4 regions of the Agrobacterium larrymoorei genome follow, and region 3 is predicted to be linked to each of the others. Evidence: predicted binding sites of a transcription regulator. Region 3 holds the regulator's gene; each other region holds the start of a gene.

Region 1 (7,393 bases), 650 kb from region 3:
ATGCGAACGGTCTTGTTGACCGGAACGACGAGTTCATTATCGACGGCGAGCAGGCGCGGATAGCGCGCCTTGTCTTCCTTGCCTGCTGCGGCGCGGTCGCCTTCCTTCAGCATGTAGCTGTCGAAGGCCAGCGTTTCGCCCCCAGCGGGCGCTTCATACTCATAGTTCCACTGCCACTGGGTGGCGGTGGCCTTCAGCGTCAGGTCCGGGTTTTCCGGCTGCGTCAGCTGCGCATTGAGCAGGTTGAAGGATGGCAATGCAATGAAAAGAAGAATCAGAACCGGTGCGAGCGTCCAGACCACTTCGATGGCCGTATTATGGCTTGTCTTGGACGGAACAGGATTTGCAGAAGCCCGAAACTTGACGACGACGAGAACGAGTAGAACGAGAACGAAAAGCGTGACAGGAACGATAAACCACAGGGTATATTGTTCAAACCACCGAATTTCATGCATGATTGGCGTGGCAGCCTCCTGCAATCCCATCTGCCATTCCCTTGGCTGATCGGCGCTTGCGCCAACAGCCGTGAACAGACAGATCATGCCCGCCAAGCTTGCGAAAATCCTATTAATCACGGTACCTCTCCCTCACGCGCCTGATCATGATCAATCTCAGACGCAGAATCCATGCTTATAGTATAGACTTCAAATCACAGTTTGCCCTTCGCCGCAATATCGCCTTGCTTTGGTTCAGAACCATTTTTCTTGAGTCGTTTTCAGGCATCACCTCAGCCTTCGCCTTGGGCGCAAAAGGCCCGGGCGGCGGGCGATTTAATTTCTGCGGATGAAGATGATAGCGGCTCACAGGTCCTATTTTGGCCGTACTCGCTTGGAATTGAAACCTGCGGCTCTTTCATTTCCCGCTTCGGAAGGCAAAATAGCCGCACTGATTCGAATTCCAGAGGTATCCATGCGTCTGCCCCCGATCGCGCGCGCCGTTTTTGTCGCCGCCGGCTTTTCTCTCATCGCGTCTGGCATAGCGCCGGGCGTGAGCTTCGCCCAGCAGCAACCGGGCACGCCAAAGTCGACGCATGGCTCCTGGTCCGTGATCTGCGACAAGCCCGCCGGTGCATCCGAAGAGCAATGCGCGCTGATGCAGAACGTGATTGCAGACGACCGCCCGGAAGTGGGTCTGTCGGTCGTGGTGCTGAAAACGGCGGATCGCAAATCCCGCATCCTGCGCATTCTGGCACCGCTCGGTGTGCTGTTGAAGGATGGCATGGAGCTATATATCGACAATAATAATATCGGCCGTGCCTATTTCACCCGCTGCTTTGCCGAGGGATGCTATGTCGAAGTCGATATCGACGACGAGCTGATGAAGGTGCTGCGCGCTGGCAAGCATGCCGTATTTGCGCTGCGCGAATCCGTCGATCAGGACCGTGTCGGTATTCCGATCGAATTGAGCGGCTTTGCCGAGGGCTACGACGCCCTCCCCTGATGCGACTTGCACCGCCGCTCCTCACCACTTAAATGCGTGGGTATGATTGATACCGACGCCTGGAGCACGCGATGACCCAAGACCTTCTGACGCTTTTCGATTGCGACGAGGGACAGTTGCGAGCGCAAGTCGCGGCAGCACTTTCCGGCGCCGATGACGGTGAACTGTTCGTGGAGCACGCGCAGGCGGAATCGCTGACCTTCGACAATGGCCGCCTCAAGGGCGGCAGCTTCAACACCGATCAGGGCTTCGGCCTTCGCGCCGTGGCAGGAGAAACGGTGGGCTATGCCCATGCAGGCGAGCTTTCAACCGCCGCCCTGCAACGCGCCGCAGGTGCGGTGGGCGCGGTGACACGGGGCTATTCCGGCTCCTATGCCGCAGCACCCCAGCGCACCAACAAGAAGCTTTACGGCGATGAGAACCCTATCGGCTCTCCCTCCTTCGAGGAAAAGGTCAAGCTTCTGACCGAGATCGACACCTATCTGCGCGACAAGGACCCGAAGGTTCGCCAGGTCACCGCTTCGATTGCGGCAAGCTGGCAGGTGGTGGATATTCTGCGCGCCGATGGCCATCGCGTCAGCGATGTGCGGCCCATGACACGCATCAATATTTCCGTCGTGGCGGGCGAAGGCGACAGGCAGGAAAGCGGCTCCTATGGCATTGGCGGGCGCGTCGGCTTCGGTGATTTCATCACGACCGAAAACTGGCAGCGCGGCGCAGATGAGGCGTTGCGGCAGGCGCTGGTGAACCTCACGGCCATCGATGCGCCAGCGGGCACGATGGATGTCGTGCTCGGCTCCGGCTGGCCCGGCGTCATGCTGCATGAAGCTGTTGGCCATGGCCTCGAGGGCGATTTCAACCGCAAGAAAACCTCGGCTTTTGCGGGTCTTTTGGGCGAAATGGTTGCCGCCCCCGGTGTAACCGTGGTGGATGACGGCACCATCGATAGCCGCCGAGGCTCGCTGACGGTGGACGATGAAGGCACGCCTTCCGGCTACAATGTGCTGATCGAAAACGGCAAGCTTGTCGGCTATATGCAGGACCGCCAGAACGCCCGCCTGATGGGCATGACGGCCACCGGCAACGGACGTCGGCAGGGATATTCCCACGTTCCGATGCCGCGCATGACGAACACCTATATGCTGGGCGGCGACAAGACGCCGGAAGAAATCATCGCCTCCGTGAAGAAGGGCATTTATGCCGTTTCCTTCGGCGGCGGACAGGTGGATATCACCTCCGGCAAATTCGTCTTCGGCTGCACGGAAGCCTACCTTATCGAAAACGGCAAGATCGGCGCGCCGGTCAAGGGTGCCATGCTCATCGGCAACGGTCCCGATGCCATGAAGCGCGTAACGATGATCGGCAACGACATGAAACTCGACACCGGCATCGGCAATTGCGGCAAGGCAGGCCAATGGGTCCCGGTCGGCGTCGGCCAACCGCATCTGCGGATGGACCAGATTACGGTGGGTGGGACGAAGGCATAATTCTTCCATCTATAATTGAATAAAAAATTCGCCGTTACAACTTTTGCCATTTTTTGTTTTCACGATATCCAGATTGGTTATCTGGTGTATGGAGAATATTTAATGGATTGGACGTTTGAATTAAACGGCTTGCCTATGAGTGCATTGACCCGTCAGAGCGTTTCTATACCGGCTTTTTCCGGGCTTAGGGCGCAAGCCAATAAACGGGAGCACGCCTGCTCAGTTGGAGAGGGGCCTATACCTCCCGGAGAGTACCACATTTTCGACAGACAGTCAGGCGGTCTACTAGGACCGTTACGTGACTTATTTAGCGGTCGATCCGAATGGTTCGCTCTGTACGCTGCTGACGGAAAAATCGATGACGAAACCTTGTGCAACCAGATCAAGCGTGGAAATTTCAGATTGCACCCCAAGGGATCGATGGGGATAAGCGAAGGCTGTATAACGGTAGAACACCGTTCAGACTTTCAGCGATTGAGAGCCTTGCTGCTTCAAGCACCTAAAATCAAAATCCCGGGGATAGCTCTTGAGTCCTATGGAAAGGTCATCGTAAAATGAAAAAGACCATAGGCGCTGCAATCTTCACAATATGGGTTCTAGTAGCCTCAGCGTTTATAACGCATTTGTGGCTGACCCGCCCAGACATGTTTCCGACTTTTCCACCCACGCTGGCCGAGAAGCTAGTTTCACTCTACGGTGCTGAAAATGCCGAACAGGTATCCGACCTTGAAATAATAATTGGCTTTGGCTTCAGTATACCCTTGATAGCTTTAATCACATTTATATCCCTACGGGCACTGCGCTACCTGAAACACAGTTGAATGAACACGAAGAGGGCTTAACTACCTAATGACCTTCATCCCCAATGCCCTCGTCCCCGAACTCGCCGTTAATGACTGGTATAAAAGCCGGATGTTCTACTGCAATCTGCTTGGCTTTCATGTGGTTTATGAGCGGCCCGAGGAAGGGTTTACCTATCTGGCGCTGGGCGATGCGCAATTGATGATCGATCAGATTGGCGCGGGGCGGACATTCGAGCAGGAGAATGCTCCGATCACGTTTCCTTTCGGGCGGGGCATGAACCTGCAGCTTCAGGTTCCGTCTCTCGAGCCTATTCTCGACAAGCTGGAGACAGCGGGCGTCAAGCTTTTCCTGCCGCTGGAAGAGAAATGGTATCGCAAGGGCGAGACCGAAGTGGGAAATCATCAGTTCGTGGTTGCCGATCCGGATGGGTACCTTATCCGGCCCTTCGAGAGCTTGGGCGAACGCCCCTTCCGGTTCGGCTGAGGTGTTTCACATGCTGCTTCCCCGTTTGCCGCGTGCGGTCATCTTCGACATGGATGGCCTGCTGATCGAGAGTGAAAAACTATATCGCGATTCTTTCCTTGCCGCTTCGGAAGAAGGTGGGCATGGGCTGCCGGTGGAGCTTTACCAGCGCGTTTGCGGAAGCCCATGGGACATGATCACGCGGACTATTACCGCCGAACATGGCGCGGATTTTCCGATGGATGCGTTTCGGGATGCGTGGCTGCGGCATCTGGCAATCCAGATGGCGGGCGGGGTGGCGCTGAAGGATGGCGTGAGCGAAATCCTCGATCTGCTCGATGATCTCGGATTACCGCGTGCGATAGCCACCTCATCCCGACACGAATCCGTCAACCGTCATCTTGGCCCTTTTAGTCTCATTCCCCGCTTCGACCATATCGTCGCGCGCGAAGACTATACGGAGCCAAAGCCCGCCCCGATGCCATATCTGACAGCTGCAAGGCTTCTGGGCATCGACCCAGCCGATTGCGTTGCTCTGGAGGATTCCTATCACGGCGTACAATCCGCATCCTCCGCTGGCATGATGACGGTGATGGTGCCCGATGTCGCGCCGCAGACGGAGTTGATGCAGACGAAGTGCGTTGCGATTTGCGTTAACCTCATGGAAGTCGCAACATTGCTACGGCGAACCGCCGACATGCGCGTCAGCGATTAGGGCTATCGAGCGGGTCGAACAGCCATTTGCGCTTGATGGAGCTCAGCAGATCGAGATCGTTCTGCTTTGCCAGAAGCAGAATATGTCCAAGAAGATCGGCAGCTTCGTCGGATAGATCCTGATGCATTTCCTCAGGTGTCTTACCCCTCGTGCGGCCCCTGCCGCTGAGGCGATTCCAGGCTTGCGTCACCTCGCCCACTTCTTCCTGAAGTTTCAGCATGAACCAGTCGGGATCACGGGTAATGCCATTGGCATTGGCGTATCTGGCCGACGCTTGCTCGAATTGCTGCATGAGATCAGCTAACATTATGTTCTCCTTACGTTCGTGCGAAAGAGAACATAATTCGAACGGCGAGTCGATAGGCTCCTTGCCGGGCGCGAATGTTTTTTTTCGCGCCCGAAAATCTTAGCCGATAGCCGGGCATCAAGGATACATCCGCACCTTGGCCCAAGGTGTCTCCGGGCTCTCGCGACGGAATTCCACCCGGTCATGCAGACGGAACTTGCGGTCATGCCAGAATTCGATGGTCAGCGGCCTGATGCGGAAGCCGGACCAGTGCGGCGGGCGGGGAATATCGCCAATCGCATATCTGGCGGTATATTCGGCAACGGCTTTTTCCAGCGCAAAGCGGCTTTCGAGCGGGCGCGACTGCTTTGACGCCCAGGCACCGATGCGGCTGCCGCGTGGACGCGAGGCGTAATATTCATCCGCCTCCTCATCGCTGACGACCTCCACCAGACCGCGGATGCGGACCTGCCTGCGCAGGCTTTTCCAGTGAAAGCACATGGCTGCCTTCTTCTGACCGAGGATTTCGATGCCCTTTCGGCTTTCGAAATTCGTGTAGAACACGAAGCCGCGCTCATCGGCGCCTTTCAGCAGCACCATGCGCACGCTTGGCATGCCATCCTCATCCACGGTAGCAAGCGCCACCGCATTCGGATCGTTCACCTCGGATGCAGTTGCATCCCGCAACCATTCGGCGAAAAGCGCGAAAGGCTCATTTTCTTCGGTGAAGTCACTAGATGTTAACCCCGTTTCCGACATATTGAATAAAATGCTCCCGAGCTGATTTGCGTACCAGAGATGGTTTCTGGGTAAGAGATGGTGAACGTCATAGCAAAGTCGAACAGTCGAACAAAGAGCTTCCTGTCATCGGTGGTGGATGTTTCCGCTGCTGTTGCGATGGCCGTGATGCTGACGGGCTGTGTGAGCCTGGATTTGTTCGGTGGAGAAAAAGTCGATCGGTCGCTCTCCACGGCATCTGTTCCCAACCAGCAGACCGCGCCTACCCTTTCCGACGACGCGACGATACGCAATGCGGTAACCTCCGCCGATCTGGTAAAGGTTGCCGATTCTCCTGTTCCGTGGGCCAATGCGGCAACGGGCAGCGCTGGCGTCGTTACCGCCATTCGCGAAGACAGAAGCACAGGCTTCGTCTGCCGCAACTTCGCCACCACGCGCCATTCCTTCGAAGGAATTGCCAGTTACACCGGCCAGGCATGCCTTTCTGAGACAGGCGACTGGCTGATGACCCGCTTCGATCAGAAATAAAGCGTTTACCCTGTCTTCGAGAACAGGGCCTTCACACGCCTGCGCAGGGCGTGCGTAAAGGTCTGATTAGCAACTTCTTGCCACAGTCGATCCAGTTTTTAAGAACTTGACCGTGCAACGCAATCGCAGGCTCGCACGTTCAGGGCGAGTGTTCTTCGGTTTCCAGGTCCCCGAAAGGAGAGACCGGAATTGCAGGCGTAACTGGTGGTGCGGATGCGTGATCCCTATTCTATTCTCGGCGTCAAGCGCGATGCCGGTTCGGACGAGATAAAAGCGGCCTGGCGTTCCAAGGCCAAAACGGTGCATCCAGACCAAAATCGCGACGATCCGGACGCGACGGAACGCTTTGCCGAAATTGGCCAGGCCTATGACCTGTTGAAGGATCCGCGCAAGCGCGGCCTTTACGATCAGGCGCGCCGTGCGGCGGAAGGCAAGAAGCGCGAACAGACAATCATGCAGCAGCGCGAAGCGGCCCGTGAGGCGGCTGAGCGCGCCAAGGCTGCCGAGAAGCTGATGGAAGAGCTGGCGCGCGCGCAGGAGCGCAATGCAAAAGCGAATGCCGCTCCCGGCGAAGCCGCTGCCTCAGCGCCAAACACCGATCAGACCGCCAAGCCGGAATCCGCGGAGGATATGCTGGAACGCATCTTCGGCGCTGAAGCCAAGGGCAAGATGCGCCCGGAAGCCGAGAAGAATTCGTCCGTGGCAGAGGGTGATCATGCGCATGCGCAGGATAAGAATGAAGCGGGCGGCTCGATTGCGCTCAGCCTCTTCAACGCACTGATCCGCCGCATTCGCGGCACGCAGACAGCGGTGGAAAAAGCACCTGACATGACGGCGGAAGCCATCGTAACCGTCAATGACATCATCGACCAGAAATCCGTCACCATCCGCATGCCGGACGAACGCGATGTGCGTTTCACGCTCGATGCCGGA
Region 2 (7,393 bases), 130 kb from region 3:
CGACACGCCTTGTTCCCGCCATCATTGAAGCATCGCATGATGAGAACGGAATCATCTGGCCTGCTTCGGTCGCTCCTTTCGATGTCGTCATCATCAACATGAAGGCGGGTGATGCGGCCTGCGACGCGGCCTGCGAGAAGCTCTATTACTCGCTCTCCAACGCGGGCAAGGATGTTCTGTACGACGACACGGATGACCGTGCTGGCCAGAAGTTCGCAACAGCCGATCTCATCGGCGTTCCGTTGCAGATCATCGTCGGCCCGCGCGGCATTGCCGGCGGTGAGGTCGAGGTCAAGGATCGCAAGACCGGCGCCCGCGAGAGCGTGACCGTCGAAGCTGCAATGAACAGGGTTCTCGGCTGAAAAGCCGACAAGGAGAAGACATGGTAAAAGCCGGCGCAAAGGCCGAGGCTGACAACGGTGCGGTTGCATCCGTCAAGGATGGGGCGGCACGGCCGTTTTCGGCTTTCGAGCGCATGGTGGCCTGGCGCTACCTGCGCTCGCGCCGCAAGGAAGCGTTCATCTCCGTCATTGCCGGTTTCTCTTTCGTCGGCATCATGCTGGGCGTGGCAACGCTCATCATCGTCATGGCGGTGATGAATGGTTTCCGCACGGAGCTGATCTCGCGCATTCTCGGCATCAACGGTCACATGATCGTCCAGCCGATCGATGAGCCCTTCAACAATTACGACGACCTTGCCAAGAAGTTCGCAGGCGTGCCGGGCGTCAACATGGCCCTGCCGCTGGTGGAGGGCCAGACGCTGGCATCCGGTCGCGGTGGTGCTGGCAGCGGTGCGCTGGTGCGCGGCGTTCGCCCGGAGGACATCGAAAAGATCAAGGAAGTCTCGGGCAATGTGAAGACCGGCGATCTCGTCGGCTTCATGTCGGGGCAGGGCGTGCTCGTCGGCTCACGGCTTGCAGCACAGCTGGGCGTGAGCGCGGGGGACCAGATCACGCTGATATCACCGGAGGGTGACGTGACGCCGATGGGCGTCAATCCGCGCGTCAAATCCTACACGATTTCCGGTATCTTCGAGATCGGCATGTCGGAATATGATGCGTCGATGATCTATATGCCGCTTTCGGAAGCGCAGCTTTATTTCAATTCGGAAGGCATCGTTCAGTCCATCGAACTCTTCGTCAGCCACCCTGATAATGTCGACGGAATAAGGCCTCTGGTGGAGGCCGCGGCAGGGCGTCAAGTCTATATCACCGACTGGCGACAGCGTAACCAGACCTTCTTCTCCGCCCTTCAGGTGGAGCGAAACGTCATGTTCATGATCCTGACGCTGATCGTGCTCGTGGCCGCGCTCAATATCATTTCCGGCCTCATAATGCTGGTGAAGGACAAGGGTAGCGATATCGCCATTCTGCGCACCATGGGTGCGAGTTCCGGCGCAGTCATGCGTATCTTCTTCATGACGGGTGCCGCCATCGGCATCGTTGGCACCTTTGCCGGTGTTGCGCTCGGCGTGCTCGTCTGTCTGAACGTGGAGTCCATCCGTCAGTTCTTCTCGTGGATAACCGGAACGGTTCTGTTCGATCCGCAGCTTTATTTCCTCAGCCAGCTTCCTGCGGAAATGGACGTTAGCGAAACGATCACCGTCGTCATCATGGCACTGACCCTGTCCTTTCTGGCAACGATCTTCCCAGCCTGGCGTGCTTCGAAGCTCGATCCTGTCCAGGCCCTGCGATACGAATAAGGACTGCTTCACACCATGGCAAAGAAAATGGCTTTACAGCTTTCCGGCGTGGAACGGACCTATGGGCAGGGCGAGACCAGCCTTTCCATTCTGAAACAGGCGAATTTCGAGCTTAGAAGCGGCGAAATCGTCGCGCTCGTTGCACCTTCCGGCACGGGCAAATCGACCCTGCTGCATCTGGCCGGTTTGCTGGAGCATCCGGATGCGGGCGAAGTCTTCATCAACGGCAAGCCTTGCGGAACGCTGTCGGATGAAGAGCGCACGGCCATTCGCCGCAGCGATATCGGTTTCGTCTACCAGTTCCACCATCTGCTGCCCGAGTTTTCCGCACTGGAAAACATCATGATGCCGCAGCTTATTGCGGGCCTTCCACACAAGGAAGCGCAGCAACGCGCCAAGGCGCTTCTCGATTATATGCGCATCGGCCATCGCGGCGAACATCGCCCGGCAGAGCTTTCCGGCGGTGAGCAGCAGCGCGTGGCGATTGCCAGAGCGGTGGCCAACGCGCCCTTCCTGCTTCTGGCCGATGAACCGACGGGCAACCTCGATCCCGAAACCGCATCCTATGTGTTCGACGCACTGGAAGCCCTCGTGCGCCAATCCGGCCTTGCAGCGCTGATCGCCACGCACAACCACGATCTTGCCGCCCGCATGGATCGCCGGGTTACGCTAAGCGAAGGCAAGATCGTCGAATTCTAGGCGCCTGCGACGGCCCTTGGGCAGTCGGGAGGCTCCTTGGATAGAGAGATCCAGCAGCGTGACCGTGCTTATCTGGCATGCATGGCTTCCTGTTCTGATGAGGCTGTTCCTCTAACTCTACAATCAAAAAAGTCTTCTGAAACCCGCATGAGCTTTCATGCGGGTTTTTCGTTTTGAGTCAAACACTTGCAGAAACATGTCGCAGATGCGCGGGTGCAGGTCAGGTGGCGCTTCAAAAGAACAGACTAAAAAAGCTGTTGACACGGAAACAAAATGAGAACAAATTTAGAACATAACGAGTAAGGAGAGACAAATGACCGACATCTTCCGTGACATTGCCGCCTTCGCTTCCATAGCTGTCTTTGTTGCCAGCTTCTCGGTGATCCTCACCTCCATGTGACTATTCTGGCGGAAATCACGTCGCCGCCGCAAGGATTGATAGACGTGCATAGCCTCCTTTGGCGGTGGACTTTGCCGCCGGAAAGCCCCAAAATCAGCCCGATTCAGAATGACGGGAATGCGGGAAATGAGTGACACTTTGGCGGGACAGGACGTTTCGGGCACCATCATGAAATCGCCCGGCTTCGTCCATCTGCGGGTTCACTCCGCTTATTCCCTGCTCGAGGGCGCGCTGCCCTTGAAGAAGATCATGGCCAAGGCTGTCAGCGATGCACAGCCCGCCATAGCGATTACCGATACGAATAATCTTTTCGTCGCGCTGGAATTTTCCGAAAAGGCGCGGGATGAAGGCTTGCAGCCCATCATCGGCTGCCAGGTCTCCATCGACATGCAGGATGCCACCGACGATAAGCGGGGGCATAACAACCTGTCCAAGTTGCCTGCCATCGTGCTTCTGGCTGCGGATGCTGCCGGGTATGAGCGGCTGGTCGATCTTATAAGCCGTGCTTATCTCGACGGAGAAGGCAGCGGCCATTCGGTCAATATTTCCAAATCCTGGCTTGAAGAGGCTAGCAATGAAGGACTGATCGCACTCACCGGCGCATCCGGTGGCCCTGTCGATATGGCCATCAGGGAAGGCCATGCGGCGCAGGCAACCGCACGGCTGCTCGCCCTCAGGAACCTTTTCGGCGACAGGCTTTACATAGAGCTACAGCGGCAGGGCAATTATGACCGCGCGCATGAGCGCCGGATGATTGCGCTTGCCTACGAGCACGACATTCCGCTTGTCGCCACCAACGAAGCCTTCTTTCCCTCGAAGGCGGATTATGAGGCACATGACGCCCTGATGGCCGTGGCGCATAATGCCATCGTGTCCGATGACAGCCGGTTCCGCTTGACGCCCGACCACTATCTGAAAAGCCGCGATGAGATGATATCGCTGTTCAAGGATATTCCCGAGGCCATCGAAAATACGATCGAGATTGCGCAGCGCTGCTCCTATGTGCTGAAGAAGCGCGGGCCGATCCTGCCGCGCTTCACCGGCGCCAGCGATGATCCGGAGGAAGCGGAACGCGCCGAGTCGCTGGAGCTTCGGCGACAGGCCGTGGAAGGTCTCGATCAACGCCTTGCCGCACTCGGCATGGCACCGGGCTATACGGAACAGGAATATCGCGAGCGGCTGGATTTCGAACTCAGCGTTATCGAGCGCATGAAGTTTCCGGGCTACTTCCTCATCGTTGCCGACTTCATCAAATGGGCCAAGCAGCACGATATTCCGGTCGGCCCCGGTCGTGGTTCCGGTGCAGGCTCGCTGGTTGCCTATGCCCTGACGATTACCGACGTCGATCCGCTGCGCTTCTCGCTTCTCTTCGAACGCTTCCTCAACCCGGAACGCGTTTCGATGCCGGATTTCGATATCGATTTCTGTCAGGACCGCCGCGAAGAGGTCATTCGCTACGTGCAGCGGAAATACGGGCGCGAGCAGGTGGCGCAGATCATCACCTTCGGTTCGCTGCAGGCGCGTGCGGCTCTTCGTGACGTGGGTCGCGTGCTGGAAATGCCCTACGGGCAGGTGGACCGCATCTGTAAGCTCGTCCCGAATAATCCGGCCAACCCGACGCCGCTTTCGAAAGCCATCGAAGAAGAGCCGCGTTTTCAGGAAGAGATAGACAAGGAGCCGGTCGTTGCCCGGCTTCTGGATATCGCCCAGAAGATCGAGGGGCTCTACCGTCACGCCTCCACGCACGCCGCCGGTATCGTCATCGGCGACCGACCGCTATCGAAGCTCGTGCCGATGTATCGCGATCCGCGTTCGGACATGCCGGTTACGCAGTTCAACATGAAATGGGTGGAAAGCGCCGGTCTCGTAAAGTTCGACTTTCTCGGTCTGAAGACGCTGACGGTGCTTAAGGTCGCCGTCGATTTCGTTGCCAAGCGCAACATCCATGTCGATCTCGCCTCCATCCCGCTGGACGATCCGAAGACCTACGAGATGCTCTCGCGCGGTGAAACCATCGGCGTGTTCCAGGTGGAAAGTGCGGGCATGCGCAAGGCGCTGATCGGCATGCGCCCGGACTGTATCGAGGACATCATCGCGCTTGTTGCGCTTTATCGTCCGGGCCCGATGGAGAACATCCCGGTCTATAATGCCCGCAAGCATGGCGACGAAGAAATCGAATCCATTCATCCGACGATCGACTACCTGCTGAAGGAGACGCAGGGCGTTATCGTTTATCAGGAACAGGTGATGCAGATCGCCCAGGTCCTGTCCGGTTATTCGCTTGGTGAAGCCGATCTTCTGCGCCGCGCCATGGGTAAGAAGATCAAGGAGGAGATGGACCAGCAGCGTGAACGTTTCGTTGACGGTGCGATGAAGAACGGCGTGTCCAAGGCCCAGTCGGACATGATTTTCGATCTGCTGGCCAAGTTCGCTAATTACGGCTTCAACAAGTCGCATGCCGCCGCCTACGCTATTGTGTCCTACCAGACCGCCTATATGAAGGCGCATTATCCGGTCGAATTCCTCGCCGCGTCCATGACGCTGGATATGGCGAATACGGAAAAGGTGAACGACTTCCGGCAGGATGCGGCGCGCCTCGGCATCGAGATCGTGGCACCTTCGGTGCAGACGTCCTTCCGCCGCTTCGAGACGGGCGAGAACCGCATCTATTATTCGCTCGCCGCTTTAAAGGGCGTTGGCGAAGGGGCGGTGGACCACATCGTGGACGTGCGCGGCGATAAGCCGTTTTCGAGCCTTGAAGATTTCTGCCTGCGGATCGATCCCAAGCAGATCAACCGCCGTGTTCTGGAAAGCCTTATCAATGCCGGAGCCTTCGATTGCTTCTGCAAGGATCGCGCGGAACTGATCGGTGGTCTGGACCGGATCATCGGCTATTCGCAACGCGCGCAGGAAAGCCGCGTTACCGGGCAGCATGATATGTTCGGTTCCGGTGCCGCAACCGGCCCGGAAAAGCTGGTGCTGCCTGCCTACCAGCCGTGGCTCGCCTCGGAAAAGCTGTTGCGGGAATATCAGGTGCTCGGCTTCTATCTAACGGCCCACCCGCTCGACACTTATCGCAACGTGCTCGACAAGCTGCGCGTCCAGAATATCTCGGATTTCTCAGCGGCAGTGAAACAGGGCGCCACTGCCGGTCGTCTGGCGGGGACCGTAACGGGTAAACAGGAGCGCAAGACCCGCACCGGCAACAAGATGGGCATCGTCACCTTCTCGGACGCATCCGGTCAGTATGAAGCCGTGCTGTTTTCGGAAGGTCTGGGGCAGTATCGTGATCTGCTGGAAGTCGGCAAATCGCTCGTCATTACCGTTCAGGCGGAAGAGCGACCGGAGGGTATCGGACTTCGCATCCAGACAGCGCAATCTCTGGAGGAGAAGTCGGTGCAGATGCAGAAGGCTCTGCGGGTTTATGTTCGCGATTCCGGGCCTCTCAAAACCGTTGCCCGGCATCTCAACACCAGAGGTGATGGCTCGGTTTACTTCGTTGTCATAAAGGATGAGGGGCAACGCGAAATCGAGGTCGAACTGACGGAGAAATACAGGATTTCGCCGGAAATAGCAGCGGCGCTGCGCTCTGCTCCCGGCGTTATCGATGTCGAACTGGTCTGATACTGGCGACCGTTAAAACAGGCTGTTCGTCGGATAGGCAAATGCGCCGTTATCGATGAAGCCGTGACGGGACAGACAGGCGCGTAGCGCGGCATTATAGTAGTAAGAACCGGTGAACTCGGTGCCGCGTGGCGGCGTGCTGGCTTCTGCCGTGCATTTTGCCAGGGCGTTGTCATAAACGTTCAGGATGATGGGATCGCTGACCACGGCGGGTCCGCCATAGACGCTGTAATTCTCTGGTGCTTCGGCGGCGGAAACGCAGGCCAGGCCAAGAACAGCTGCTGCGACATATTTCACGTTCATTGCAGGCTCCCCAACGCGAGTGGATGAGCCTTTAAACGTCATGGCTGCGCAGTTGTTCCGTTAGAGCGTGTCTCCCGGTGAAGCGGTCAGATCGGCCTTTCGCGGGTGACGGTCACGAAATCCGTGCCCTGACCCGTCTCCAGCCCGTGGCTCAAGTCGGAAACGGTGATGGAGCTGCCGACAGAAAGCTGCTCTTCGAGCTTTTCGCGGACATCTGCCGGAATTTCGATGCGATCCAGCACTGCGCTCAACTGGTCATAGCCGCCCGGCGCATCGGCCACGTCGATGCCGAGGCGTTTGCGTGCGGCGAGCGGAATGTGGTTTTCCAGCGTCAGGCCATTCCATTCGGCCCTGTCGCCATCAATGTCGATGACTTCGAAGAAATGGGTGCCGAGAGCGATATTCGGCTGCTTGATATGGATCGGGGCTTCGAACAGAGGTTTGAAGTTCTGGCGCACCATCAACTGGCCATTCGGTGCTGCATCTTCTCCGGCGGAGGCGTAGAGGGCGTCGACGAATTCGTCCGTCAATAATGGGCCGGTTGTCTTCAGGTTCTTCCAGCGCTTGTAGCCGTTGGCGGCATTGACGGTCATTTCGCCCGCATAACCATCCGCAACACCGGCATCGAAACCGAGACTGGTGAGAAGGCGCTGAACGTCCATGAT
Region 3 (7,393 bases):
AGTGCGACGAAATCCATCCGCGCCAGCTGATCCACGGGCGTTTTGGCAACCAGCTTGAAGAAAAGCGCGGGCAGCGCGGCATAAATGATGAAGGTATTCAGCCAGCCAAGCGCTTCCGCAGGCTGCTTGGTGATGCGCGCGGCAAGATAGCCGATGAAAATCAGTCCGAAGAACGGAAACAGCAATCCGGCGATTTCGGCCATGGCTCCCTCGCCGTGATGGTGGATGAGATTCGCTTAGCCGATTTGCATCAGGATTGGAAAGCTCTCCTGGAACCAGATCGCGACGTTGGTGATGAAACCCGACATAAAAGCTATGCCAGTAAGCACCAGAAGCGCACCCATGAGTTTTTCCACAACACCGAGATGCCGCCGAAACCGGGCAAGAAAGCGCATGAAGCTGCCGGAAAAGGCCGCGGCAATCCAGAACGGGATAGCAAGACCGGCAGAATAGACGGCCAGCAGCATGGCACCGTCACCCACCGTTTCTCGTGACGCCGCAACACCAAGAATAGCACCCAGCACCGGCCCGATGCATGGTGTCCAGCCGAAAGCAAAAGCGAGCCCCATGACATAGGCACCGGACAGCGTCGCTGGTTTTCCACCGCTTTGGAAACGCGCCTCGCGCGAAAACAGGCCGACGCGAAATACCCCAAGGAAGTTGAGGCCCATCAGGATAATGATGAAGCCACCGATCTTGGCGAGGATATCGAGATTTTGCCGCAGCACCATACCAATCGTGGATGCCCCCGCACCCAGCGCAACGAAAACGGTGGCAAAACCCAGCGTGAAAAACAGCGCAGCCAGCATGACCGCCTTGCGAACCTGCGGCTTTGCCTCAAACCGCTCATCCTTGAACTGCTCAACCGAAATCCCGGCCATATAGCAAAGATAAGGCGGCACGAGCGGCAGCACGCAAGGCGAAAGAAAAGACAGGGCTCCGGCAAAAAGTGCAGTGAGAAGAGAGATATCTGCGATGGACAATGAGGCACTCCGCGCGGGTCACACGCAGCCTTGTAACGCCACCAACCCCTTACGACCAATCACCTTTTTGCAGTCGCGACAAAAAAACGCGGAAAGATGAAATTATCCTCTTTTTATGGGTTGACCGCAAAGCCCCCTCTACATATGTTCCGCCCACTTCCGCAGGGCGCTTCGCCCGACACACGGGAGAGCGTAGCTCAGCCGGTAGAGCAACTGACTTTTAATCAGTAGGTCCAGGGTTCGAATCCCTGCGCTCTCACCACCTTTTCAATTAGTTGTGAGATTTTCCTAAGGTAGAGCATTAGCGATCTGCCGCAGTTATTTTTTGCAGTTCATATCGCCAAAATTTTCCTATTCCAGCGATACTCCCAACCCCGTTCCTCAACCAGATATCTGGCAAGCGATTTCTCCCTGCAGTTGAGGTCCGATAGTGGTTTTTAGAGGCGAACAATCTTCCAGTTGAAACAAATCACGCCAATACCACATTCTTATGTGGTCATCGACATTGCCGATGTTCGGCATGGGGTGATTTGGGAGGAAGCACCATGAACAATCGTACAGTGACTATCGTGATTGCGGCGATCGTCGTCATTCTGGCGCTCGCTTATTTTATGACCGGTTCGAATACGTCCAGCACGACAGGCTCGACATCCACGACGCCGCCAGCGACGTCTACGGCGCCAAGCGCGCCGCCGCCTGCCCCGTCCACGCCACCTCCGGCGCCAGCAACGCCTGCGCCTGATACAACGGCGCCTGCATCTCCGAATGCCCCGGCGCAGAACCAGACGAATCCGTAATCGAATCGTCTCTTCGGCAGAAAAATTGGACTTACAAAAGCATAAGGCCCGCTTTCGCGGGCCTTACTTCATATCTGCATACTGACGAAAATCAGCCGCGCAGGATCGAACGACCGGCGTATGCAGCCTGTGGGCCGAGCATTTCTTCGATACGGATCAGCTGGTTGTACTTCGCCAGACGGTCCGAACGCGACAGCGAACCGGTCTTGATCTGACCGCAGTTCGTCGCAACGGCGAGATCCGCAATAGTGGAGTCTTCCGTTTCACCGGAGCGGTGAGACATGACGGCGGTGTAGCGTGCCTTGTGAGCGGTTTCGACAGCGTCGAGTGTCTCGGTCAGCGAGCCGATCTGGTTGACCTTGACGAGGATGGAGTTTGCAACGCCCATCTTGATGCCATCGCGCAGGCGCGCGGAGTTCGTCACGAACAGATCGTCGCCGACGAGTTGGACCTTGGAGCCGATCTTGTCCGTCAGGTACTTCCAACCTTCCCAATCGTCTTCGGCCATGCCGTCTTCGATGGAGATGATCGGGTACTTGCCCGCGAGTTCAGCAAGGTAATCGGCCATTGCTTCCGGCTCCAGCGTGCGGCCTTCGCCTTCCATCTCGTACTTGCCGTTCTTGAAGAACTCGGTGGATGCGCAGTCGAGAGCGAGTGCAATATCTTCACCCGGCTTGTAGCCAGCCTTTTCGATTGACCGCATCACGAAATCGAGTGCGTCCGGCGCGCTCTTCAGGCCAGGCGCGAAGCCGCCTTCGTCACCAACATTGGTGTTGTGGCCCTGTGCTGCCAGTTCCTTTTTCAGAACGTGGAAAATTTCCGCACCGATACGCACGGCGTCACGGATGCTTTCCGCGCCAACCGGCATGATCATGAATTCCTGGAAGTCGATCGGGTTATCGGCATGCGCGCCGCCATTGATGATGTTCATCATCGGAACGGGCAGCAGATGCGCGTTCGGGCCGCCGACGTAGCGGTAAAGCGGCAGGCCTGTCGTTTCGGCAGCAGCCTTGGCAACAGCGAGCGAAACGCCGAGAATGGCGTTCGCGCCGAGGCGAGACTTGTTCGGCGTACCATCGAGCGCGATCAGCGTCTGGTCGATATGGATTTGGCTTTCGGCATCGAAACCGCCGAGCGCATCGAAGATTTCCGTGTTGACGGCTTCAACGGCCTTTTCAACGCCCTTACCGAGATAGCGCTTGCCGCCATCGCGCAGCTCGACTGCCTCGTGGGCACCGGTGGAAGCGCCCGATGGAACGGCGGCGCGGCCGAAGGAACCGTCTTCGAGGTACACGTCCACTTCAACGGTGGGGTTGCCGCGGCTGTCGAGGATTTCGCGTGCGATGATATCGGTAATGGCTGTCATGGTCTCTCCCTTGGGACTGGAACAGATGGTTTCAGTCGCTTGTCTTAGAGCGCATCGGCAAGGCTGTGAAGCCGTTTTCAGCGAAGATGCGCAGTAGAACGATACTTAACGACGACTCGGATGTAATTGCCTTTTCGCTGTAGACGAAGCGTAAGAAATTACAATGACGACGCCCCATGCGAGGCGTCCGCCACCTTATAAAAATCGATTAGGACGAAATCAGGCCGCCTTGGAAATCGCATCGAAGGCCAAAAGTTTTTCCAGAAGCTTCGGCATGTCCTTAAGGTGAACCATGTTCGGGCCATCGGAAGGCGCATTGTCGGGATCTTCATGCGTCTCGACGAACAGCCCCGCGATGCCAACTGCAACAGCGGCGCGCGAAAGCGTTTCAACGAACTCACGCTGCCCGCCTGTGGAACCACCCTGCCCACCCGGCTGCTGAACGGAATGCGTTGCATCGAACACCACAGGTGCGCCGAGCGATGCCATGATCGGAAGCGAACGCATGTCGGAAACCAGTGTGTTATAGCCGAAGGAAGCGCCGCGTTCGCATAACAGCACATTCGGGTTGCCGCTTTCATTCAGCTTGGCCAGCACATTCTTCATGTCCCAGGGCGCAAGAAACTGGCCCTTCTTGACGTTGATTACGCGACCAGTCTTGGCGGCAGCAACAAGAAGGTCCGTCTGGCGGCTGAGGAACGCGGGAATCTGGAGAATATCGACCGTCTGCGCAACGACGGCGCACTGTTCTTCGGTGTGGATATCCGTCAAAACAGGAAAGCCGAATTCCTTTTTCAGATCGGCAAAAATCTCCATGGCGTTATCGAGACCGATGCCGCGCTTGCCGGACAGGGATGTCCTGTTGGCCTTATCGAACGAGGACTTGTACACAAGGCCGACGCCGAGCTTCGCGCAAAGCTCTTTCAACGTTCCCGCAATCATGAAGGCATGATCCCGGCTCTCCATCTGGCAAGGCCCGGCAATCAGCGAAAAGCGCTCGGTATTGCAAAACGATACGGCGCCCGCACCTTCACCGGCCACCACTTTAAGATTGTTCTTCGCAGTCATCGTCTTCCTCACAATTCCAGAGTAGCGCCCGTTTTTAAGAGCATCCGGCGAGGCCGGTTCGTTGTGCGCACGCCATATCAGCAAGGGCCTTCGGTGTCATCAGCCAATGCGCCTGGTTGCTTTTCACGAAGAAAATTTCACAACCTGAGACTTAGCGAAATTTTAAGGGATTGCAGAACACATATGGAACATATAGTGTTCGTTCTGTATTTGTTTCGCGAATCTTCGCCACACAGTCCAAGGGTGTTTCTTCATGCTCACGCGCAAACAGCAGGAACTGCTTCTCTTCATTCATGAGCGAATGAAGGAATCCGGCGTGCCTCCATCTTTCGATGAGATGAAGGATGCACTCGACCTGGCTTCAAAATCCGGCATCCACCGGCTGATCACTGCTTTGGAAGAACGCGGTTTCATCCGCCGGCTTCCCAATCGCGCCAGAGCGCTGGAAGTCATCAAGCTGCCGGAGGCTTATACGCCTCCTTCGCAGAAACCCCAGCGCGGCTTTTCGCCAAGCGTTATCGAAGGCAGTCTCGGCAAGCCGAAAGCGCCAGAGCCAGCGCCTGCGCCCAAACCCGCAAATGATGCGCTTTCCGGTGCCGTAACAGTTCCCGTCATGGGCCGGATTGCCGCAGGTGTGCCGATTTCCGCAATTCAGAACAATACGCATGACGTTGCCGTACCGATGGACATGCTAGGCAGCGGCGAGCATTACGCCCTCGAGGTCAAGGGTGACTCGATGATCGAGGCAGGGATTTTCGACGGCGACACCGTCATTATCCGCAATGGCAGCACCGCAAGCCCCGGTGATATTATCGTTGCGCTCGTGGATGACGAAGAAGCAACCCTCAAGCGCTTCCGCCGCAAAGGCGCGTCGATCGCTCTCGAGGCGGCCAACCCGGCTTACGAAACCAGAATTTTCGGACCTGACCGGGTGAAGATTCAGGGCAAGCTGGTTGGTCTCATCCGGCGCTATCATTGAGTTGAGGCGCGACAGGCTTGTGCTTGGAACATCTAACTGAAGGTGCGTAGTTGCTTCTTCAGTAAGCCCTATATTCCGGCGACGCTGTGAGATATTTCCGGGCGTGGTGGTTGTGCGTTCTTCACGGCGCTGGAAAGACCGGACACATTGGTTACAGATGTTCGGAGATTCCTGAGAGTGCGTTTTAGCTTTCGAGGGCGATCTGCGACATACTTGGCACCAAAGAATTCGCCGTTGAGATTGGCGCAGTGTTGATGGAACGAATGGTAAGAGGGTCGCTTCCAGAGCGCTTGGTACCAGCCAAATATTGTCCTCGAAGCTCATCTGCTTGTTAGCGAGTCGAGAAGGGGTGCAGAAAGTTTTGGTGAAGCGCCGAGCATGATTGATAAAATCAGCCCGAGCGACGTATCGTTAGTTAAGTGCATCGCGCCCCGCTGGGACGCGCCTTCTTTCAGCGCCCCTGCTCTTCCCGGCTTTCTGCTTCACGATTCCGGTCATATTGCTTCATCATCGGAAAATCCGGCAACCACGCCTCGCGACGGATTGTCCATAACTCATATGTCGGTTCGAACTGATTGGTGGAATCGAAAGAGCCAATATTGAGTTCGATTTCATCATCGCTTTTGCCGAAAACGGGAGAGCCGCAATTCTGGCAAAAGAAGCGTCCGTTATAGCTGCCAGTTTCGCCTTCGATCCGTACCGCGTCTTCCGGAAAAATCGCCGATGCGTGAAAGAGTGCGCCGTGATGTTTGCGGCAATCCATGCAATGGCAGATTCCAACACGATATGGTTCGCCCGATACGGAGAATTTTACTTTGCCGCAGAAGCAGCCTCCGGTTCTGGTTTCCATGCGTGGTCCTCCTTGTTCGGTTACACAGCCAAACCAAACAATTTTCAGGCAAAGAGGTTCGATAATTAATTTAGCCTGACCAGGCCTATGGGTCTTGCTGACAAGAAAACTCAATCATCAAATAGTTTGAAGACACTCATCGCTAAAGACGCCTGTATTGCCTGTCGCTGGTGCGTTACGAAGCTCAAGACATGCTATCTGTAATCGATACTAGAGGGGTCCCGCGATGTACGATCTTTATATAGCCAACAAGAACTATTCGTCATGGTCGCTTCGGCCCTGGGCGCTGATGCAGACCTTGAATATTCCATTCAACGAAAAGCTGGCTCCCTTCAACGATCCCGACCCTAAGAACGACTTCACTTGGTTCTCGCCCACCGGCAAAGTTCCGTGCCTGATCGATGGCGACGTTACGGTTTGGGACACGCTGGCCATTGCTGAATATCTTGCCGAAAGCCACGAAGGCGTTTGGGCGCAGGATAAGACGGCGCGCGCGTGGTCGCGGTCCGTTACCGCGGAGATGCATTCCGGCTTTCAATCTCTGCGCAACCTGCATCCCATGAGCGTCGGCTTGCGCATTCGCCCGCACGCACCCTCGCCGTCCCTTAGCAGTGATATCGCCCGTATCGACGCCTTGTGGCAGCAGGGCCTGCAAACCTTCGGCGGCCCGTTTCTGGCGGGAGAGCGTTTTACCGCTGTAGACGCATTCTTTTGCCCGGTTGCCTTCCGCTTCAGGACTTACGGAACCAGCCTGTCGCCCGCTTCCGAAGCATACAAAAACCGGCTTCTGAACCTGTCCGCAATGCGGGAGTGGGAAAAAGCAGCGCTGCTGGAACCATGGCGAGACCCCGAACATGAGCAGGAAGCCGCATCGACCGGCGAAATCATCGAGGACTTCCGCATCGGATCTTGATCAGCCGCCTGCCGCCAGCATATTTTCGATGTGCGGCGGCAGAGAATTATCGAAACTCTTGGCGCGCCAATCATAGCTGCGATGCAGAGACCAAGGTCTGCCAGCACCATCCATCGCCGCCCTCGCACGTCCAACTGGAGAAACGTTCGCGTTGAGCCAAAGCTCGAGCGAACCTGTGCGGCGCAGCGTGTTGTTGGTAATCAAGATCGCGCCTGATTTACACTGCGAAAAAGGCACGAAGCGCGAGCTGACGACAATGTCCGCCACATCACAGGCCGTGCCAGCGAGAGCGCTATTGGACAGAACGGCAATTTTCACGCCGCTTCCATGCCTGGCTGCGCACCAGGCATTCTTCTGGCAGGTAAAGATATTGTCCTTTTCAAAAGCTGAAAGCATCTGGCGACGAGCCTCCTGGCGCTGCCTGTCCGTCAATGCAT
Region 4 (7,393 bases), on a different replicon from region 3:
GCGTCTTAGCTGATCTGCCTCATTCGGTGTGAACCCTGCGCAATCGATGGCCAGGCGCATCGCATGCTCCTGAAAAAGCGGGACGCCAAGCGTCTTATACAGGACTTTTTCGAGCGCCGGATGCTCGTATTCGATTGTCTTGCCTTGCGCTTTTTCCGCACGCCGTTTGAGGTAGGGATGCACCATGTTTCCCTGAATAGGACCGGGTCGGACAATAGCCACCTGAATGACGAGGTCATATAATTCACGAGGCCTCAACCGCGGCAGCATGGACATCTGCGCCCGGCTTTCGATCTGGAATGTGCCAATCGTATCGGCCTTGCAGATCATGTCGTAGGTCGGAGAATCCTTCTGTGGTATCGCGGCCAGGTCTAGCCTTTTACCCTTGTGCTCCTCGATCAAATCGAATGCCCGCCGCATGCAGGACAGCATGCCAAGCGCTAAGCAATCCATTTTCATAAACTGGACTGTCTCGATGTCATCCTTGTCCCATTCGATAATCCGTCTTTCATCCATGGCGGCTGGCAGAATAGGAACAAGCTCATCCAGCCGGTCATGCGTCAGCACGAAACCACCCGGATGCTGGCTGTGATGGCGGGGCGTGCCGATGAGTTGCTTTGCCAGATCGAAAGCCAAGCGCACTCTGCGATCGTTTAGATTGATATTGAGCTCAGTTGCCTGTTTTTCGCCAACGCCTTCGGTCCACCACCAAATTTGCGAGGCCATGAGCTTGGTCAGGTCTTCCGGTAGCCCCAAAACCTTTCCAACATCGCGAATGGCGCCCTTGCCACGATAACAGCTAATGACAGAGCAAAGCGCCGCCTTGTCATATCCATAATTTTTGTAAATCCATTGGATGATTTCTTCGCGGCGCTGATGTTCGAAATCCACGTCTATATCAGGCGGCTCGTCGCGATCTTCAGAAACGAAGCGCTCGAAAAGCAGGTCGCTTTCATTGGGGTCGATGGCGGTAATGCCCAGGACATAACAGACGGCGGAATTCGCTGCCGATCCCCTGCCCTGACAGAGAATTTCCATTTCCCGAGCCTTACGCACGATCCTGTTGACGGTCAAAAAATATGGCGCGTATTCCTTCTTGGCGATAATCGCCAACTCATGTTGAAGGATATTCTTTACCTTCTCTGGCAGGCCATTGGGATATCGCACCGGCACCTCATCCCAGACGTATTTCTCCAAAGCCTCCTGCGCACTCAGGCCCGGCACTTGGCGCTCGTCAGGATACTGATATTTTAGTTCCTTCAGAGAAAATTTGCACCGTTTCATAATCTCCAGCGTTCGTCTTAACGCTTCAGGATAGGCGGAAAACAGCCGATGCATTTCCTGTGGTGGCTTAAGATACCGGTCCGCGTGGCGCTCCCGCTTGAACCCGGCATCATCGATGGTGCAATTGTGGCGGATGCAGGTGACGACATCTTGCAACATGCGTCGGTCAGGCTCATGAAACAGGACGTCATTGGTAACGACAGTCGGAACGCCTAAACGTTGCGCCATTTGCGACAACTCATGCAGACGCAAGTGATCATTGGGACGACGGCGAAGACTCATTGCCACATAAGCACGGTCTCCGAAATCCGCCTTCAATCGCCCCAACCGGATGGACAGTCCGTCATCGAGCATATCAGGCAACAGAACAACCAGAAGCCCTTCTCCGTATGCAACCAGATCGCTCCACTTGAGATCGCATTTCCCCTTCTTCAAATCCTTTTTGCCAAAGGTCAGCAACTTGCATAGGCGGCCATAAGCGGCTCTGTCTGTGGGGTAGACCAGCACGGAAATATCGTCCTGCAAGTCAAGACGGCAGCCAACGACAAGACGCATCTGATGCTTTTCGGCGGCCTGAAAGGCACGGGGTATTCCCGTCAAGCAATTTCGATCCACAATCCCAAGCGCTTCGATGCCCAGCGCCTTGGCCTGCGCAAACAGTTCCTCGCAAGAGCTTGCCCCACGCAGAAAGGAGAAATGCGATGTAACCTGAAGTTCGGCGTAGCGGACGGTTTCGCTCATCCGAACAATCCGTGCATGAACCAGTTGAGCGATCCGGTTTCGGTGTGTTCGCCATCACCGGAGCGGAATATCCAGAAGCGTTCGCCATTTTCGTTTTCCACGCGGAAATAATCGCGCACGGCGGCCAATTCGCGGTCGCGTTTCCACCACTCTCCGAAAACCCGCTCGGGCCCATCGGCTCTTTTGACGGTGTGGCGGATGCCGCGCCAAATGAAGCTTCTGGGTGGGTGGTCTGGAAGGAGTGCTACGGTCTGGATCGGCTCCGGCTTGAAGAGAAGCCGCACCGGACGCGGCCAGTGATCCGGCCATTCAAGATCATCCGGCACAGCCTCAGCCGGAATTTTCTGCACCGAACGTTCCGGCACATCGCTTTGAACGGCGGCATAACGATAAACCTTGTGGCCGCGGTTGATGATCACATCGACAGCCTCGCCGATATCGGCTTTCGCCTCCTCCAGAAGCGTGGTTCGGGCCTGCCCTGCCACAAGCGTTTCGGCATGGGTGGCCGTCAGCGTCATCTTCTCGATACCGAAGCCGGGATCGATCGTGTCGATCCGGTCGGTGAGAAGCCGCGTCAGTTGCTTGATGTCGCGCGCAGGCTTGGACGTGCCCGCCCGGATGGCCTGCAAACCGCTATCGACGCGATGAAGAACGAGATCGACGCGGCGCGCGCCAAGACCACGTTTTTCCAAATCCAGGCAAAGCTTTTCCACCAGCATCCTCGTGTATTTCGCAATGGTTTCCGCAGCCCCGATGGGTTCTGGGAAAAACCTCTTTACCTCAACAAGTTCAGCAACGCGGATAGGCTCTATCGGCTCGGACAAGGAGCCATGGGCCTGATCCAGCCTGCGGCCGATCTCAGGTCCGAAGCGAAGCGTCAAAGGTGCGCGCGGCGCAGATGCCAGTTCCCCAATGCTCTTGAAACCCAGCACCTTCAAATCGCCGACCAGACGCGCATCCAGCCGCAAAGCGGCAAGCGGCAAAGGAGCAAGAGCGGGGGCGACACTTCCCCGCGGCAGCACCGTCACCGCACCGCGCCCGAAGCGAGCCAGCGCATGGGCAGCCCCCCAGCTTTCGGCAATGGCGGCACGGGCAGTGAAGCCAAGGCCATGCAGACGGTTGACCATGCCCTTCAGCATCATCGTTTCGTTTCCGTGCAGATGGTCGGCCCCGGTCGTGTCCAGCACCAACCCATCATCCGGGTCCGGCGCGACGATGGGGGCGTAGATGCGCAGAAACCAGAAGGCCAGTTCGCGCAGGGCCTTTGCATCCTCCGCAGGCTTCAGGTCTTCAACGATGAGGTTCGGTATAAGCGCCTGCGCCTTGCTGGCAGGCATGCCAAGGCGCAGACCCGCTTTCAGCGCAGCAACATCCAGTGCCGCGATGACGCGGCGGCTGCCCTGCCGGGCGATCATGATGACGGGGCGATCAACCGACGGCGCCTGGACGCCAAGTGTCCTGCGATATCGATCCGTCTGCCATGTCGGCAGGTAAAGCGAGACGACCCTTTGCATCACAGGCTTCCACTTCCAGTTCAAATGGTTCAGCGCCACGGGCGCGCAAAAGCTCCATGTTCCAGCGAGACCGCCCCACCCCTCGCACCGGCAAGGGAGACGAAGGCCGCACGGAAATGCGCCAGCGAGTAACGGCGGCAGTCGGCTGGCCGAAATCCACAGCACCAGAGGGATGACGCCAGCGGCGAAGCGCAAGTGCGGCGACGCCCGATGTCTCCGCTGTCAATTGAAGACGGCGCGACATATTCATGGGCAGCTTCGAGACTTCTCCCACCACGGCCCCAAAGCCATTGCAGCGAAGCCCTTCCTCGAAGCAATCCAGCACGCCTTTTTCATCCCGGCATTCAACGATGATCAGCCTGTTTTGCGAAAGCCCGGCCTGCGTCAGCGCTGGCATGAAAAGATCTGGCCGGGTAACGCACCAGAGTATCTTTCCCTTTAACCGCGCCGCGATACCGGCACAGAACAGCGCGGAGGCCGCGCCATCCACGACGCCGTTTCCCCCACCGCTTACCTCATGCAAGCTGCCAAGTTTCAGCCCCCCACCAGGCAGATGGTCATCGATGGCCGGAAGACCGAAAGGCAGAGTCTCCTGCTGTCTGGCAGGACCCTGAGTGATCCTCTCCAGTCTTTCCCGCAATTCCTCCACGACAAGCTGTTCGGCGCGTTTCTGCATGACACGAAACTTTTAAGAGCATTCCACGCTAAAAATCTTATGTTCACTTTTTGTTCCAATTTTAGGAAAGAGTCAACAAGCCAAAGGCAGACTCCTGTGGAGAGTCTGAAAATTGATGCGCCTTAACGTTCAGCCAGTGGCCGCAAGGAAATGCCGGGCGAAAAAGCCCCTGCCCTGACGGGCCTGCGAACGGGAAGAGACAGCTTTCCGGCGGCGTAGAAAAGAAGGAAGGAGCCAATCTGGTACGCGAAGATGATATCGATTTCCACGAAGGAGCGCACCACGAACAGGGCGCAGAGTGCAAACAATATCAGGGCCTGCGGATCCTGATTGCGCGCCAGCACTGAGCGCAGATGTCCCAGCAGCGTGCCGTAAAGCACCATGGCGAGCAGGAAGAGGCCCACGAAGCCATTCTCCACCACCACCTCGATATAGGTGTTGTGAAAGTGGAAACCGCTGCGGCCCGTAATGAAGAAATCGTCCCACAGGCGTTCTGCATCGAAGAAGCCCGGCACCCAGAAGCCCTGATAGCCGACGCCGAAAATAGGCGCCCGCTTGGCGGCTTCGATGCCGTTCTGCCAGAGATAGGTACGGCCAGTCAGCGTCGTATCCTTGCCGAACACGCCAAGGATCGCGTCCAGCAGACCAAATTGCAGGGCGGCTACGATAAAAATGGCTCCGACACCGACGAGGGCAAAGAACAGCATTTTTCTGTTGCCCGGCGCCAGCAGCCAGAGCGGCAGGAAACCGACGACCATGGCCACGACGGCAGCCGTGGTGATGACGGATGTTGCCGATTGGGAGGCAAGCAGGCTGTAAGCCGAAATCAGGCCAGTCACGCCCGCAATGGGAAGCCAGATGCCGCGCTGGCGCAAGACCAGAACGGATGCGGCGGCAAACAGCACGCCGAGAGAGGCATAAAAGCCCAGCTGGTTCTTGGAAGAGAACGCGCCCACGAAGCTCGTCGTGCCATCCAGCGCATCGAAAAGATAAGTGCCGAACAACAGCGAATAGAGCAGAACGACGATGATGCCGAGCAGCGCGCCGCGTGTGAGCGTGGTTATGGAAATGACGCGCATGGCAATCAGCGCGCAGACGATATGCGTCATGTACTGGATAGACGCACGCATGGTAACGGACATGGCGTCCGACCAGAAGCTGGATAGCACGGCGAGTATGCCGAAAGCGAAAATCCAGAGATAGCGGACATAGTTGCCCAGCACCCGGCGGTAATCCACCAGCACCAGCGGAAACCAGACAGCGTAATAGGCAAGGACCGAGACCTGACCGAACTTCGATGAATAAGCGAAGACGAAGAACGACAGCGCAACTGCCGCCGTTCCGTAAAGCCCGTTTCTTTCAGGATCGATCAGTGCCGATTTCGCAATCCGCATGATTGCCTCACTGCATCAGCACTTCTGAGGAAACCTTCACCACGTCGCCCGGCAAGAGCGCGGTGTTCTCATCCACCTTCACTTCCTTGGACTGCCCATTGTCTTCACGCACCACAACGTAGGAAATCGAGGCGGATTTGCCGGATGGATCGAAGCGAAGCGCTTCTGCAGACTGGGCCAGTGCTTCGGACATGAGCTCGCGGCTGGTGGAAAGCTGAAGATTCAGCTTCTGCAATTCGGCCTGCGTATCCTGCAATTCCTTGGAGCGCTGGGCTTCCCAATCATTGCGCAGGTTGATCTCGTCCTGCTGTGCCTTGTTGATATCCTGCTTGGCGCGCAGCGCGTTGGTGTCGATATCCAGAAGCGTGGATTCCACCTCTGCCGCACGCTCTTCAGCAGAGATACGGCGCTGGGCCAAGGCAAGGCCCTGCTCGTTCAGACGATTGACCTTTTCACGGTCCTCGTTGGCAATTTCCAGCTGGCGCTGCTGTGTCTCGGATTTCTTCTTCAGGGACTCGACTTCCGACTCCAGAAGGTCCCGAAGGTCCTTAAGTGCTTTGAGCTGAAGCGTGTAACGCTCTGTGCGAGACTTCATCAAGGCGCTTTCGCTTTCCAGCAGTGCATCGATGTTGACGACCTTTTCCATTTCGGGCGTCTTCTTGATGTCCTCAGCACCGACCACTTCCGCCTGAAGGCGGGCCTGGCGGGCCAGCAGACGTCCGCGCTGGTCATCATAAACGGCAGCATCGCCACGCGCATTGATGAAATCCTTGGCAAAACGCTGACCGGCATCCGAACGTCGCAGGCCGCCAGCAAGGCTCACAGCCTTCAGCACGGTCATGTTCGGCGCATAAGGATATTCACCCGGCGTCTGCACATCGCCCGTCAGGAAGACAGGGCGGAACTGCGCAACCTCGACGGAGGCGGACGGCAGATTGCGAAGAGCAAACTTGCTCTGAAGCTGCGCGCCGATCTGCTCTCCCACTTCGCCCGCCGTCTTTCCGGCAACATCCAGCTGACCGATGAAGGGCAACGACAAGGTGCCGGAGGGGCCGACCGAGTAATCACCGTTGATCACATCCCAGTTGCGGATCGTGCCATCGGCGGGCTGCCATTCGGCAACGCGAATGCGCAGCTTGTCGGCAGTGCCTAGACGATACTGCGCGTCCTGCGCCAGCGCCTGAAGCGGAGCCGTAAGGGCAAGAGCCGTGGCAACAGCCAAGGCAGGAACTTTGCGCCACAAATTGTTAGGGGAAAAATCGGCGGCGATGCCAACCATATGAAACTCCGTTTTTATGGCTGTGAAAAACAGCCTGTTTGCGACCGGACTTGATCCGGTCGCAAACGCCGCTTGGGACGGCGTCAAATATTCCGCGTAGAAACGCTGAAAGCCTGTTTTGGTTCAATAGCTGCCGCGAGACATGCAGACGGCAGGCACGGTCTTCACGATGATGGAGATGTCTTTCATCATCGACCAGTTCTGAACATAGTGCGTGTCGAAATCGACGCGGGCCTTGTAGGACACGTCATTACGACCGCTGATCTGCCACAGGCCGGTCAGGCCAGGGCGAGTGCTCAGGTAATACTGAGCGGCATTTTCATAGTAGTTCAGTTCCTCATCCACAACGGGGCGAGGACCAACCACACTCATTTCACCACGAATGATATTAATGAGCTGCGGCAGTTCATCAAGGCTGAGCTTGCGAAGCACACTGCCGACAGCCGTGACACGAGGGTCACTCTTCAGCTTGCGCGTTGCACGCCATTCATCGGCAGCTTCCGGG

The links. Region 3 encodes LexA, which represses DNA repair genes until DNA is damaged. Its sites were predicted from a motif close to TGTTCNNNNTGTGTTCNG; they were not measured.
Region 1: a site for LexA is predicted at 5,242-5,259, ahead of CFBP5473_RS11870 (nucleoside triphosphate pyrophosphohydrolase family protein). Genes of this name have one in related genera too.
Region 2: a site for LexA is predicted at 2,677-2,694, ahead of dnaE (DNA polymerase III subunit alpha). Genes of this name have one in related genera too.
Region 4: a site for LexA is predicted at 4,256-4,273, ahead of CFBP5473_RS15835 (ImuA family protein). Genes of this name have one in related genera too.

What each region holds. Positions count from the first base shown of each region.
Region 1 covers NZ_CP039691.1:2,431,766-2,439,158, forward strand. The annotation lists gene coxB (cytochrome c oxidase subunit II) at 1-542, opposite strand, end outside; gene CFBP5473_RS11840 (invasion associated locus B family protein) at 910-1,440, shown strand; gene tldD (metalloprotease TldD) at 1,512-2,927, shown strand; gene CFBP5473_RS11850 (DUF2778 domain-containing protein) at 2,943-3,485, shown strand; gene CFBP5473_RS11855 (hypothetical protein) at 3,482-3,748, shown strand; gene CFBP5473_RS11860 (bleomycin resistance protein) at 3,777-4,214, shown strand; gene CFBP5473_RS11865 (HAD family hydrolase) at 4,228-4,908, shown strand; gene CFBP5473_RS11870 (nucleoside triphosphate pyrophosphohydrolase family protein) at 4,898-5,215, opposite strand; gene pdxH (pyridoxamine 5'-phosphate oxidase) at 5,333-5,953, opposite strand; gene CFBP5473_RS11880 (RT0821/Lpp0805 family surface protein) at 6,011-6,460, shown strand; gene CFBP5473_RS11885 (DnaJ C-terminal domain-containing protein) at 6,674-7,393, shown strand, end outside.
Region 2 covers NZ_CP039691.1:1,905,959-1,913,351, reverse strand. The annotation lists gene proS (proline--tRNA ligase) at 1-362, shown strand, start outside; gene CFBP5473_RS09135 (lipoprotein-releasing ABC transporter permease subunit) at 383-1,702, shown strand; gene CFBP5473_RS09130 (ABC transporter ATP-binding protein) at 1,718-2,401, shown strand; gene dnaE (DNA polymerase III subunit alpha) at 2,928-6,425, shown strand; gene CFBP5473_RS09120 (hypothetical protein) at 6,438-6,728, opposite strand; gene CFBP5473_RS09115 (L,D-transpeptidase family protein) at 6,815-7,393, opposite strand, start outside.
Region 3 covers NZ_CP039691.1:1,777,504-1,784,896, forward strand. The annotation lists gene CFBP5473_RS08465 (AEC family transporter) at 1-203, opposite strand, end outside; gene CFBP5473_RS08470 (cytochrome c biogenesis CcdA family protein) at 237-983, opposite strand; tRNA gene CFBP5473_RS08475 (tRNA-Lys) at 1,170-1,245, shown strand; gene CFBP5473_RS08480 (dynamin) at 1,529-1,780, shown strand; gene eno (phosphopyruvate hydratase) at 1,872-3,146, opposite strand; gene kdsA (3-deoxy-8-phosphooctulonate synthase) at 3,366-4,214, opposite strand; gene lexA (transcriptional repressor LexA) at 4,468-5,193, shown strand; gene CFBP5473_RS08500 (GFA family protein) at 5,645-6,043, opposite strand; gene CFBP5473_RS08505 (glutathione S-transferase family protein) at 6,270-6,956, shown strand; gene CFBP5473_RS08510 (ComEC/Rec2 family competence protein) at 6,957-7,393, opposite strand, start outside.
Region 4 covers NZ_CP039692.1:331,430-338,822, forward strand. The annotation lists gene CFBP5473_RS15825 (error-prone DNA polymerase) at 1-2,025, opposite strand, end outside; gene CFBP5473_RS15830 (DUF6504 family protein) at 2,022-3,539, opposite strand; gene CFBP5473_RS15835 (ImuA family protein) at 3,454-4,215, opposite strand; gene CFBP5473_RS15840 (O-antigen ligase family protein) at 4,338-5,609, opposite strand; gene CFBP5473_RS15845 (polysaccharide biosynthesis/export family protein) at 5,617-6,888, opposite strand; gene CFBP5473_RS15850 (sugar transferase) at 7,012-7,393, opposite strand, start outside.